4 regions of the Paraburkholderia sp. RCC_158 genome follow, and region 3 is predicted to be linked to each of the others. Evidence: riboswitches for the same ligand, from Rfam matches in the RefSeq annotation. Region 3 holds a riboswitch; each other region holds the start of a gene.
The links. Region 3 has a riboswitch for cobalamin ahead of AB6809_RS31805 (CbtB-domain containing protein). Riboswitches for the same ligand answer to the same signal wherever they lie in the genome.
Positions count from the first base shown of each region.

Region 1: linked by a shared signal. The riboswitch ahead of cobA (uroporphyrinogen-III C-methyltransferase) and the one ahead of AB6809_RS31805 (CbtB-domain containing protein) in region 3 are both predicted to bind cobalamin.
Region 2: linked by a shared signal. The riboswitch ahead of cobG (precorrin-3B synthase) and the one ahead of AB6809_RS31805 (CbtB-domain containing protein) in region 3 are both predicted to bind cobalamin.
Region 4: linked by a shared signal. The riboswitch ahead of AB6809_RS22960 (TonB-dependent receptor domain-containing protein) and the one ahead of AB6809_RS31805 (CbtB-domain containing protein) in region 3 are both predicted to bind cobalamin.

Region 1 covers NZ_JBFUPM010000016.1:6,682-9,884, reverse strand. The annotation lists gene cobO (cob(I)yrinic acid a,c-diamide adenosyltransferase) at 1-541, opposite strand, end outside; gene AB6809_RS25635 (cobalamin biosynthesis protein) at 538-969, opposite strand; gene cobA (uroporphyrinogen-III C-methyltransferase) at 966-1,688, opposite strand; cobalamin riboswitch at 1,892-2,136, opposite strand; cobalamin riboswitch at 2,206-2,487, shown strand; gene cobW (cobalamin biosynthesis protein CobW) at 2,653-3,203, shown strand, end outside.
Region 2 covers NZ_JBFUPM010000011.1:172,181-175,383, forward strand. The annotation lists gene AB6809_RS21870 (cobalt-precorrin-5B (C(1))-methyltransferase) at 1-331, opposite strand, end outside; gene cbiE (precorrin-6y C5,15-methyltransferase (decarboxylating) subunit CbiE) at 337-1,587, opposite strand; cobalamin riboswitch at 1,672-1,863, shown strand; gene cobG (precorrin-3B synthase) at 1,946-3,203, shown strand, end outside.
Region 3 covers NZ_JBFUPM010000027.1:23,620-26,822, reverse strand. The annotation lists gene AB6809_RS31820 (ATPase domain-containing protein) at 1-520, opposite strand, end outside; gene AB6809_RS31815 (hypothetical protein) at 687-1,127, shown strand; gene AB6809_RS31810 (histidine phosphatase family protein) at 1,148-1,768, opposite strand; cobalamin riboswitch at 1,807-1,945, shown strand; gene AB6809_RS31805 (CbtB-domain containing protein) at 1,986-2,207, shown strand; gene AB6809_RS31800 (CbtA family protein) at 2,219-3,031, shown strand.
Region 4 covers NZ_JBFUPM010000012.1:193,667-196,869, forward strand. The annotation lists RNA gene ssrS (6S RNA) at 1-110, opposite strand, end outside; gene AB6809_RS22950 (cell division protein ZapA) at 282-596, opposite strand; gene AB6809_RS22955 (hypothetical protein) at 593-949, opposite strand; cobalamin riboswitch at 1,168-1,517, shown strand; gene AB6809_RS22960 (TonB-dependent receptor domain-containing protein) at 1,606-3,203, shown strand, end outside.

The DNA of each region.
Region 1 (3,203 bases), on a different contig from region 3:
GCATTTCGGTGACGAGGTCGGCGGCTTCGATCAGCGCGTCGGGCGCATGACGGCCTGTCACGACCACATGAAGCATCTCTGGACGCGCGGCGATGACGGACAGCACTTCGTCGAGCGGCAGGTACTCGTACTTGAGCACGGTGTTCAGCTCGTCGAGGATCACCATCTGATAGTCGCCGCTTTCGATCATCCGGCGCGCTTCGTCCCAGCCCTTGCGCGCGGTCGCGATGTCGGCGTCGCGGTCCTGCGTGTTCCAGGTGTAGCCGTCGCCCATCGTGACGAAATCGCAATTCGCAATCGCGCCGAGAAAGTCGCGCTCCGACGTATGCAGCGCGCCCTTGATGAACTGCACGACGCCAAGACGCATGCCGTGGCCGAGCACGCGCACGGCCATGCCGAACGCAGCGGTCGTCTTGCCTTTGCCGGTGCCGGTGTTGACGATCAGCAGACCCTTTTCGACGGTCGCGTTGGCCTGCTTCTTTTCGTGGCCTTCGCGCCGGCGTTCGGTCATGCGTTGATGCGATTCGGGATCGGTCTTCATGGAAGGTCCTGGTCAGTGAAGGTGGCGCTGCGCGGCAGCGCGTGTTCGGTCGATGCAATCGCCACAGTGACGCCCGCGTGAACGGTTTTGCGAGCGACGAGATAGGGCGTGTGAGCAGCAGCGTGGATCGACGCGCCAAGCAACGCACAAGGTTCGCAGACGCCGTCGACGCCGAGATGCTCGCGCGCCGCCGCCGACGGCTCGGCGACATGCAGCGCGGCAATCTGCTCGCGAGTGAAGAGTTGCAGCGGCAATTTGTGGCGCGCGCAGAACGCGAGCAAGCCGGGTTCTTGCGCTTTGGTTTCGATCGAGGCGACGGCCGCGATGTCTTCGAATGAATGCGAGCCGAGCGCTGCGCGCACAGCGTTTTCGATTTCTTCCGCCGACGTCTGCAAGCGGCAACCGATGCCCACGCTAAGCGTTTTCATCGGACATCCTTCGCCAGCGACGCCACGCCGCCGATCACCACGATCGCGGGCGAGCCGAGTCCCGCGCGCGCGACGGCATCGGCGAAATCACCGAGTGTGGCGAGCGCATGCCGCTGCTCGGGGCGCGTTGCGGATTCGATCGCGGCACACGGAGTCTGTGCCGACATGCCCGCTGCCAGCAACGCGCCGACGATGTCGTTCAGCCGCCGCATGCCCATATAGATCACGAGCGTCATGCGCGTGGCGGCGAGCGCGGCCCAATCCGGCTCGCTCGTGCCCGCGCCGTGGCCGGTCACGAACACCACGCCTTGCGCATGATCGCGGTGCGTGACCGGAATGCCGATGGCCGCCGGCGCCGCAATGCCGGCCGTGATGCCACTGACGATTTCGACGTCGACGCCCGCCGCATGCAGTGCCTGTTGCTCTTCGCCGCCTCTGCCGAACACGAAGGGATCGCCGCCCTTCAAACGCGCGACGCTGCGCCCTTCGTTCAGATGCGCGAGCATTTGCTCGACGATGCCGTGTTGCGGCGTCGACGGATGACCGCCGCGTTTGCCGACATACACGATGCGCGCATCGGCGCGCGCAAATTGCAGCACGTTGGGGTTCACCAGATCGTCGACGAGTATCACGTCGGCTTGCGCGAGCGCGCGGGTTGCCTTCAGCGTCATCAGTTCGACGTCGCCGGGGCCTGCGCCGATCAGCCATGCGCGTTTCATCGCGGCATGCGCCGCGTCGGCGCACATGCAATCATGCAGCGTCGACATACACGCAATGTGATGGAAATTGAAGTCATTCGAAACTGTGCATTCGCGCACGACAGCAAACGCGGATTGCAGACCGCTTCCCTAAGTCGTGCTTGAGCGCCTTCACATCCGTCCCTCGCGGATTCCGGCGGCCGGCGGCGTGACGTTAACAACGCACGGCCGCCTCCGCGTCTGGCCGGTATCCGGGCTGGCGGCCTCACGCGCTTTGCGTTCCCGCCCACATTCGTTCGAATGTGCTGGACAGTGGCACTGAAAACGCATGTGCGGCGCAAAAAATAATCGCGCCGCCGGTCGCTTACCGTTGCGGGGACAGCACAGGTTGAGCGCAAGCGCGCTGCCTGTTTCCCGTTTAACTGCACACGCGAGCGCATGTGCGGGCACCAGACGCGCGCATACGATAGCACACGGCAAGCCCGTCCGATAAGCGCGCCGGGCTTGCGTTTTCTTGACGGCGCAAGGCGCGCGGCCTACACTCGCACGCACTTCTGGTGCTCGTGTGCGCGCTCGTGCGCATGCAGTTAAACGGGAAACAGGGCGCCCGCCTCGCATGGATCGGGTCAACCTGTGCTGCCCCCGCAACGGTAAGCGAAAAGCGACGTCATGGCGGTTTGCATGGCGCCGCGGAGCCGGCTTCGATGTCCACGCGCAAGGCCGCGTCGGCATATCACCACTGGGCGAGAAATCACTCGTCCGGGAAGGGGAAGCGGCGCTTTCGCCAGCCCGGATACCGGCCGGAACACGAAGGGCGAACGCCGCGGGGAAGCGGCGCTGCGCTCATGACCTCATACCCGTATTCTGCGTTTCCCTGGTGTAGCGGCAAGGCCGTCGTGCGTTCCCGCGTTTTGCGATGCGACGTCATGCGCAAAGCGCGTGATTCGGCCGGCCAGCAGATGCAACTCTCACGGATGGACTCACCATGCAAGTTCAGATGCGCAAGATTCCCGTCACCATCGTCACGGGCTTTCTCGGCAGCGGCAAGACGACGTTGCTGCGGCACATTCTTCGGAACGCGGGCGGCAAGCGCATTGCGGTGATCGTCAACGAGTTCGGCGAGCTCGGCATAGACGGCGAAATCCTCAAAGGTTGCGGCATTGGTTGCGATGAAAACGGCGTCGAGACCGAAGGCCAATTGTATGAACTGGCCAACGGTTGCCTGTGCTGCACCGTCCAGGAAGAGTTCTTTCCGGTGATGGAAAAACTCGTCGAGCGCCGTGAGCAGATCGACCATGTGCTGATCGAAACCTCGGGGCTCGCGTTGCCCAAGCCGCTCGTGCAGGCGTTCAACTGGCCGCAGATCAAGAACAGTTTCACGGTGGATGCGGTGATTACTGTGGTCGATGGACCCGCTGCGGCAAGCGGTCAGTTCGCCGAAAACCCGCTTGCCGTCGACGCGCAACGCAAGGCCGATCCGAATCTCGACCACGAGTCGCCGCTGCACGAATTGTTCGAGGATCAGTTGTCGGCTGC
Region 2 (3,203 bases), on a different contig from region 3:
GCGTGACGGTGCCCACGCCGGGTCCGGCGCGAAACACCACGCCCGCTTCCGCGACGAGGCGCACGCGCGCGAACACCACGGCGCCGTGCGTGACGTCGGGATCGTCGCCGGCGTCCTTGATCGTGCCGGCCTCGGCGCCGTCGTCGGTCAGGCGGCAGAACACGAGCGGCATCGGCACATGCTGGCCCTTCGGCAACACGATTTCGGCGATGTCGCTGACCACGCCCGCGAGCAGCAGACGCGCCGCCGCCAGCGACGTCGCGGTGGCGCAACTGCCGGTCGTGTAGCCGCTGCGCAGCGGCGCGGGTTGTTCGGGGGTTTCGTCGCGCATCGCGGTCAGGCGGAGCGTTCGGGCTGTGGGCGGCTTGCGGCGCGCTCGGCGCTTGAAGACTTCACCACATCGAGCAAGGTGATCGGCAACGCCTGCCGCCACGTATCGAATCCGCCGAGCGGTTGTGCATCGGCAAGCGCAATGCGCGTCAGCGTGCCGCCATGCTGCTCGCGCCATGCCGCGAGCGCCGCCTCGCCTTGCAAGGTGACAGCGTTGGCGACCAGCCGGCCGCCGTCCCGCAGACTCGCCCAGCACGCGTCGAGTACACCCGGCACCGTCACGCCGCCGCCGATGAACACCGCATCCGGCGTCGGCAGCCCGTTGAGTGCTTCAGGCGCGCGGCCCGCGACGAGTTGCAGCCCCGGCACGCCCAACGCATCGCGATTGTGTTCGATAAAGCGCTGCCGCTCCGCGTGCGCTTCAATGGCAATCGCGCGGCAAGCGGGATGCGCGCGCATCCATTCGATGCCGATCGAGCCGCTGCCCGCGCCCACGTCCCACAGCAATTCGCCGGGCGTCGGCGCGAGGCGCGCGAGCGTGATCGCGCGCACATCGCGTTTGGTCAACTGGCCGTCGTGGCGGAATGCGTCGTCGGGCGAGCCGCAGGTGAGCGGCAGACGCGGCGCGCCATCGGTCGCGCGGCATTCGAGCGCGATCAGGTTCAGCGCGGCAACGTCGCGCGCGGACCACTGATCCGCGCGGCCGTCGATGCGCCGCTCCGCGTCGCCGCCGAGATGTTCGAGCACGGTCATGCGCGTCGCGCCGAAGCCGCGCGCGTTCAGCAGCGCGGCGAGCGCCGCGGGCGTGCCGCCGTCCGCGCTCAACACGAACACGCGCGCGCCGTCACGCAGATGCGCGTTCAGCGTCGGCAGCGGCCGGCCGACCAGCGACACGACGGCCGCATCCTGCAACGGCCAGCCAAGCCGCGCGGCGGCCAGCGACAACGACGAAGGTGCGGGCAGCACGCGCAACTCGTCGGCGGGCAACTGCCGCGCCAGCGTCGCGCCGACGCCGAACAGCATCGGATCGCCGCTCGCCAGCACGCAGACGGAGCGGCCGCGCTCGGCGAGCAACGGCGCGAGATCGAACGGACGCGGCCACGCGGCGCGGCGCGCGGCGAGCCGCGCCGGCAGCATCGACAGATGACGCTCGCCGCCGTAAATCGCCGACGCCTCCAGCAACGCACGCCGCGCGGGCCGTCCCAAACCGGCGAAGCCGTCGTCGCCGATGCCCACTACCGTCAGCCACGCCGGCATGCATCCTTCCTCATGATGTCTCTCAAAACAATGCGCTGCGCCACGCCGGTCAAAGCGTCCAGCCTCGTTGTGCTATCCGAAAAAAGGCATAATACAGCCGCCGGTGCCCTTCGGGGCCTAAGAGGGAACACAGCGGGGAAACCATCGCCGCTGCGGCTGCCCCCGCAACTGTATGCAGCGAGTCCGCCTGCGCTAAGCGCCACTGGTTCGACCGGGAAGGCCGCGACGGACGACGACCTGCGAGCCAGGAGACCTGCCGGCGAGACTGTTCGTGCCAGCCAACATCGGGCGGGGTGTACCGATGCCGCAGCCAAGCCGCTTTATCGCTTGCTCGGGCCGTCGCGCGACGCTAACCGCGGTGTCCGTCTTGAATCGAGCTTCTCCCTCCTCCACTGTGTTGCCTGACGCGGCTTTCGCGCTGCGGCCCTCGGCGTGTCCGGGGCTCCTGCGGATCGTCGCCGCGCGCGACGGCGGCATCTGCCGGATCAAGCTGCCGGGCGGCGAACTGAGCGCGGCTCAGGCCCACGCAATCGCGGATGCGAGCACGCGGCACGCGGCGGGCGTGATTGAGTTGACGAACCGCGCGAATCTGCAACTGCGCGGCGTTCGTGGCGGCGAGGAAGCGGCGTTGATTGCGGCGCTGGTGAATGCGGGGCTTGGGCCTTTGGCGGAGGCTCGTGCTGATGCTCGCGCCGAGGCCGATGCGAACTCTTCCGCCGCCCTCACCGCTTCAGCCGCCGACGACATCCGCAACGTGATGATCAGCCCTGCCGCAGGGCGCGACCCCTCCGCGCTCTTCGACACGAGGCCGCTTTGCGCGACGCTGCTCGCGCTGTTGCAAAGCGACGCGCGTTTCGCGGCGCTGTCGCCGAAATTCGCACTGCTCGTCGACGGCGGCGAGCGTCTTGCGCGGCTCGATCATCCGCATGACGTGTGGCTCGCGGCATCGCAGGATGGTTCCGGCGAGATCCGCTTCGTGTTCGGCCTCGCCGGTTGTCCACCGGTTGCTGCGACGAATTCGGCGACGATTGATGCAGGCGCACTCGCCGCCGTGTTGCCGTCGCAAGTTCCGGCGCTGGTGCGGGCGCTGCTGCATACGTTCCTCGATCTCGCCGCCGACTCCGACACGACCCGCATGCGTCACCTGCTCGCCGCACATTCTGCCGACGCAATCCTGCGACACGCGCAAACCTACGTCGATTTCCCGTTGGCGCGCGACGCAGCGCTCGCCGAGTGGCAACGCAGCACGCCCGCCGATGCCACGCTGCGCGTCGGCGCTCACGCGCAGCGTATCGCGGGAACGTGGCACGTCGGCGGTCAACCGCTGCTCGGCCGCATCGACGCAACCGCGCTGCATGGCCTCGCTTCGCTGGCGCGGCAACACGCGAACGGCGCGCTACGCATCACGCCGTGGCAAAGCGTTCTACTGCCCGACATCGCCACACATGCCGTGCCCGCCGTGCTTGCCGCGCTAAAAACGCTGGGCTTTGCATGCGATCGCAACGACCCCGCTTCACGCCTCATCGCGTGCGCCGGTTCCACCGGCTGTGCAAAAAGTCTCGCGGATACCAAAGCCGACGCGCTCGCGCTCGCGAAGCGCCTGCCCGCCGGCGTCG
Region 3 (3,203 bases):
CGAGCAGCAGCACCGTACATGCGCGCGTGGCGAAATAGCGCTTTAACGCAAGGATCTGCCGACGATAGCGCAGCGTGTTCTGCGACAGCAGCCGCAACTCGGAGAGACTGTCGAGCACGATGCGCGCGGGCTTGAGTTCTTCGACTTGCTTGATTACGTTGCGCACAGTCTCGCCGAGTTCCACTTCAGCCGGATGCAGCACGGTCTGCTCGAATTGCGGGTCGAGGCCTTCGTCGGAAAGCAACTCGAGAATGTGGAAGCGGCCGAGATCCCAGCCGTGACTGTCCGCGACCGAGATCAACTCGGAACGCGTTTCCGAGAGCGTAATGTACAGACCTGCCTCGCCTTGCTCAACGCCTTTGAGTAAGAATTGCAATGCCAGGGTAGTTTTACCCGTACCCGGCGCGCCTTCGACGAGGTACATGCGGTGCGGCGTGAGGCCGCCTCCCAGCACGTCGTCGATCCCGTCGATTCCCGAGCAAAGGCGTTTAGGCGTGTGATTGTTCGCGTCGTTTGACATGGCGTAGTCGTGGCGTCAATGAATAAACCGGGCTCGGTCAGCCGGTATCGCCAGGATGCAAGTTGCATGCCTATTTGCAGGGTGCATTCGCTTTGCTTCGCCGCGAGGGCACGAAGCCTGCTGCTTTGGCGCAATCCATCAGCCACTTTCAAGGACGCGCGCCGCTATGAAAACCAGCACGCTGTTCATCAGCACGCTCGCTGTCGCGTTACTCGCAAGCCTCACGCCGTATCGCGCGAGTGCCGATGATTCGCCGAGCCCGTGTTCGTCGTTGAAGCGGATCGTGGCCGCGGCGCCGGACGGATTCACTGCGCTTTCGCCGGACGACGGCAAGGGCGTCGCGCAACCGTATGGCGACGACGCGCAATGCTCGGCGGCGCGGGGAAGCTATCAGTGCATGTGGACGCCGCATCGCGATGCGGGGTCGAGCGCGGACGCATTGCAAGCGGTCGCCGCCGACATTGCTTCATGCCTGCCGGACGCGACGCACGATCAGAATTCGCCGGGACGTCAGCATTTTTATCTTGGTGCGCCGGCGAGGCGCACGCAGATCACGTTGACGTCTGCGGGATCGGGAAAGCTGCGTTTATCGGTATCGGGTAAATGACGATGTGTGTTCTGGGAGACTCACGACGATGCGGGCCACCATGTCCAGCCGCGTTGTTCCGAGCGATGCAGTTCGACCACTGTTAGCGGTGCGATTTCGATGCGAGGGAAGATGGCCGGCGAGGCGCTCAACGCATGTATGACAGCGGCGCGGATGATCGCTGCGTGGGTGACGGCGATGACGTCGCGCGCGTTGCCTGACGCTTTGCCTTGTGCATCGTGGAGCGCAACGTCGAGCGTGTCGAGCCATTCGCCGATGCGCTTCACTGCCTGACTGAATGACTCGCCGCCGTGCGGGGCGGCGTCGGGATCGCGCATCCATGCGGTTAGGTCGATTGGCGCTTGCGCCGCGAGGTCGGCAAGGCGCCGGCCTGTCCAGTTGCCATAGTCGATATCGGCGAGCGCTGCGTCCACCTTCGCGTTGAGACCCAGGGCCGAGGCCGTATCGCGGGCGCAAGCGGCCGGGCTGACAAAAGCGGGCGCTTCGTTGAACGCGGCCAGATGCGATAGATGCGACAAGCGCGCTTGCGCGGCTTGCGCGTCAGCGAGGCCGCGAGCGTCGAGTGGATCGTCGGCGGGAAAGCGGCCCGCGCGCATGGCCGCGGTTGGCGCATGGCTGATCAGCAGCAGCCGAAGGTTCATTTTTCGCGTTCCATTCAATATGCGCGCGCGTCAGTCCGCGCTAGCTGGCGCCGAAGTTTACCGCGTAGAATAGCCGGACTGCGAAGCGCGGAAGCCGGTGAGAGCCCGGCGCGGTCGCGCCACTGTAATCGGCATCGCAAGCCGAAAGCCAGACCTGAGCTTCGCACCATTCCTCTGCAATCGACTACGGGGCGCGTTACCCCAGGAGATGTCCTTCATGACTGAAGCTGTTTTCGATCCCGCTCGCGAGCCCGCCGTTCAGCCCGCGCCGATTCCGCTGCGCGAATTGTTGCCCTGGGCCGTGTTCGGCGGATTGCTGTTGCTGCTCGCGCTGTACTTCGTCGGCGCGGAACAGGGCGCCACGTCTCTCGTGCCTGGCATGTACGTGCATGAGTTCGTGCACGACGGCCGCCATCTGCTCGGCTTTCCCTGCCACTAACGGAGCAGAGCATGGTCGGTAAGTTGTTGTTGCGCGGCATGCTTGCAGGCATCGCCGCAGGACTCGTCACGTTCGCGTTCGCCCGAGTGGTGGGCGAGCCGCAGGTCAATCAGGCGATTGCGTTCGAAGAGAAGGCTGGCGAGGCGGGTGGCTCAGCGCATGGGCATGAGCATGAACATGCGGGTGCGGCTACTGCTGCTGCCGATGCCGATGAGCACCAGCATGCACATGAGGAGGAACTCGTCAGTCGCGATACGCAAGCCGGTTTGGGATTGCTGACCGGCGTGGTCGTGTACGGCGCGGCGTTCGGCGGATTGTTCTCGCTCGTGTTTGCCTACGCTTACGGGCGAGTCGGCCCGATGAGTGCGCGCGCGTTGTCGGCGTGGCTCGCGCTTGGCGCATTCGTCGCGCTGGTGATCGTTCCGAACATCAAGTATCCGGCGAATCCGCCCGCGGTCGGCGACCCCGCGACGATCGGACCGCGCACGGGACTCTTCTTTCTGATGATCGCGATCTCGCTGACAGCGCTGGTCTTTTCGCTGAAGGTCCGACGCCGCGCGGCCATCAAGCTCGGTGCATGGAACGGATCGATTGTGGCGGGACTTGTCTTCGTCGCGATCATTGCCGTTGTGCAGGTGTCGATGCCGGTTATCGATGAAGTTCCTGCGGGTTTTCCGGCAGCGCTGCTGTGGAAATTCCGCGTGGCCGCGCTTGGCATGCAGGCGATTATGTGGGCGACGATCGGGTTGCTGTTTGGGGCGGTTGTTGAGCACAGTTCATTCATGCGTGCAGATAATCGGCGGGTGGGGGCGAGGGTGGTTTGAGGTTGTTGGGCGACGCTATTCGGTCCATGACAGTTCTTTGGCGACAGGGCGACTTCGGTCGCCCTTTTCCGTTTGACAACAGACTACGGACTTTCAGACACATCTGATTGAAGTGAATCACCCCGCCAGGTAAAAACGCGTGAAGAGCTGAAATGGCTCCAGATCGCGGCCA
Region 4 (3,203 bases), on a different contig from region 3:
TCGGGTACATCAGACAGAGTGACGCGCACGCCCGTGCTACAAATTTCCGCAACCGTGCACATGGCATTGGTTCAAGGAATATATGACCTTGGCGAACCAGGCAGGGAAGCTAAACCGATGAAGCAAAACCGATGACACTGAAACGATTGACTCAAACGTTGGGGACCTGTTCGCCTCGCGCAGTTCGTGCATGCTTCACGAACCTTGCCTGCTTACTTTCCGTTTGAATCCGCAGCCGGTATCAGCACCGGCCGCACTGCTCTCAACATGCTACTTGCAACTTACTGCACGCTGTACTGCTCGATGACAGTACCCAGTTGCTCGTTCATTTGATGCATTGTACGCCGGATTTCTTCAGCGGGAAATGCTTCTCCGTGACGCACGCTTGTTTGCAGCTTAAGCAGTTCGGATGCCAGCGACAGCGCAGCCATGACTGCAATGCGATCCGTGCCGCGCACGTTGCTGTTATTGCGGATCTTCGACATTTCGGCGTCGACTCGCGCGACTGCTTCAAGCAGCGCGCCTTCCGTTTCCGGCGAGCAGGCGAGGCGATAGGGCACGCCGAGAATCGATACTTCGATCTGCTTGGTCGTCATGCATTTTCTCCGTGGCGAGTGGCGTCGCTCTCTGTTTCGACCTCGTGCGGAGCGGGCTCGAGCAGATCGAGCTGGTTGTCCGGCTCGTTGTGCGCACGCGCACGCGGCAATTTTTCGAGGATCGCGTTCAGGCGCACCTGCGCGTCGTCGATCTTGGCCGACAGCGCGTCGCGCTCCGCTTGCAGTGCGTCGCGTTCCTCGCGCAGCAGCGCAAGTTCCGTGCGCGTAGCTTCGGCTTCGGCGCGCGACTGCGCGAGTTGCTCTTCGAGCGCGAGGCGCGCTTCATTGTGGCGCTGGCTGATCGCGATCAGCTTGCCGATATTCTGTGAAAGTGTTTCGAGTTCGGTGAGCATGTGCTGCGTCCTCTAAAGACATCGCATTTTAGCGCGGAATGTCGCACGTTCCGACATTTGTCTCGTTTCGAGACGTAACAACCCCGCTTTTTGCAGCCTTTTTTCGACTGAAGAAGAGAAACTACGCGCGTGCCGGAGATCGCGTCGGACAATAGCTCGACCCTGTCCGAATGAATCGCTCTCGCGGCCCGCGTTCTTGACTGACTCAGAGGGCGCTCATACACTGGCCGCACTCTGGTGCCCGCGCGCATTTCATTGTGCGCGCAGTTAAACGGGAAGCAGGCCGCGCCGTTCTACCCGAACGCGCCAACCTGCGCTGCCCCCGCAACGGTAAGCGACCGCATTTCGCGCGCATTGCAGTTCGTCGCATTCGCTGCAGTTCAATGCTGCTCATCGCAGTTCAGTGCTGCGGTACGAATCGTATTTCGAACAGCAGTTCGCGCTTTTGCAGTTCGATCCCCATCGCGTGTTCCGGTTCAACTCGCGAGTGTGCCACTGCGCGTCACGCGTGGGAAGGCGGGATCGAAAGTCGTTAGCCCGGATACCGGCCAGAGGGAGGGGCGCGCGGCGCGAATTATCAAAAGCGCACGCGCCTCGTTACGCGACGGCCTGCGGGGAAGCGGGCCGCGCACGCCATCCACGGGAAATCTCACTTCATGCTGTCCCCCATCGCCCGCGCGGTGCTGCTCGCTTTTGCCGGGCTGCCCCATCTCGCGCATGCGCAGGCCGCCGCGCCTGCAAACGCCGACGCTTCGTCCACTGCTGCGTCCACTGCATCGTCCACTGTTTTATCGCCCGTCGTGGTGACCGCCGAGCGCGGACCGCAAGCGCTTGCCGATACGATCCCGCAGACGTCGCTATTCGATCAGCAGGACCTGGCCGACACCACCGCAACGGATCTGCCCGGCCTGCTGCAACTCGCGCCCGGCGCGCAAATCTCGCGTACAGGCGGGCCCGGTTCGACGGCGAGCCTTTATTTGCGCGGCGCGTCGTCGACGCAATCGCTGATTCTCATCGACGGCGTGCGCGTCGATTCCGTGAGTCTCGGCACCGCGCAAATCGCGCAGATTCCGCTCGATCAGATCGATCACGTCGAGGTCGTGAACGGCAACGTGTCCGCGTTATACGGCTCGGGCGCGATCGGCGGCGTGGTACAGGTGTTTACGAAAGACGGCGGCGCGCATCCGCCGCGTTTCAATTTCTCTGTGGGCTACGGCAGCTATCACACGCAGACGCAGCAGGTGGGCGCGAACGGCGCATTGGATAAAGACGGCCGCACGACCTTCAGCATTTCGCTCGCGCGCTCGAAAGACGACGGCTTTTCAGCGCTGAATCCGCGCGAGGCGCCCAACGCGAATCCGAACGCGAACGGCTATCTGAACGAGAGCATTTCGGCGTCGCTGCGCCACAAGTTCAACGACCAATGGGACGCGGGCGTCCGCTATCTGCAGTCGAACGGCAACAACAGCTACGACAATGCGTACGGCGCACCGACCGATCTGAACAACCTCTACACGAAAGTGCGGCAGGTGTCGGCGTTCGCCAACGGCAAGCTGACCGACTGGTGGACCACGCACTTCATCGTGTCCGAAGGCGACGACCGCAGCGTATCGAAGACCAACGGCCTCTACAACGGACGCTTCGATACCGACAACCGGCAATACACGTGGCAGAACGATTTCGCGCTGGCCGCGCAGCAAAAACTGCGCGTGGGCTACGAGCATCTCGATCAGAGCCTCGACTCCGATACGTTCGCCGCGCCCACGCGGCATGTCGATTCCGTCTTCGCGGGCTACACGGCGCGCTTCGGACGCAATCAGATCCAGGCCAACGTGCGGCGCGACCAGTACTCCGATTTCGGCGGAGCGAACAGTTACTATCTCGGCTATGGGTTCGACATCACGCCGCATTGGAAGCTGAGCGCAAGCTATTCGGATTCGTTTCGCGCGCCGAGCTTCGACGATCTGTACTATCCGCTAAGCGGCAATCCGTCGATTCAGCCCGAGCGCAGCCATTCGCTCGAAGCGGCGCTGCAGTACGCGTCGAATGCGTTGGGCGTGATGCGTTTGAGTGCTTTCCAGACGCGTTATTCGAATCTGATCGACTATCAGCAGGTCACGCCGGGCATCTATCTGGCGGAGAACGTGGGGCATGCAAAAGTGCAGGGGCTCGAGGGATCGTGGAGCGGACATGTGGGCAAGACCGATGTGCGCGCATCGGTCACGCTGCAAAATCCCGTCGATCTCGACAACGA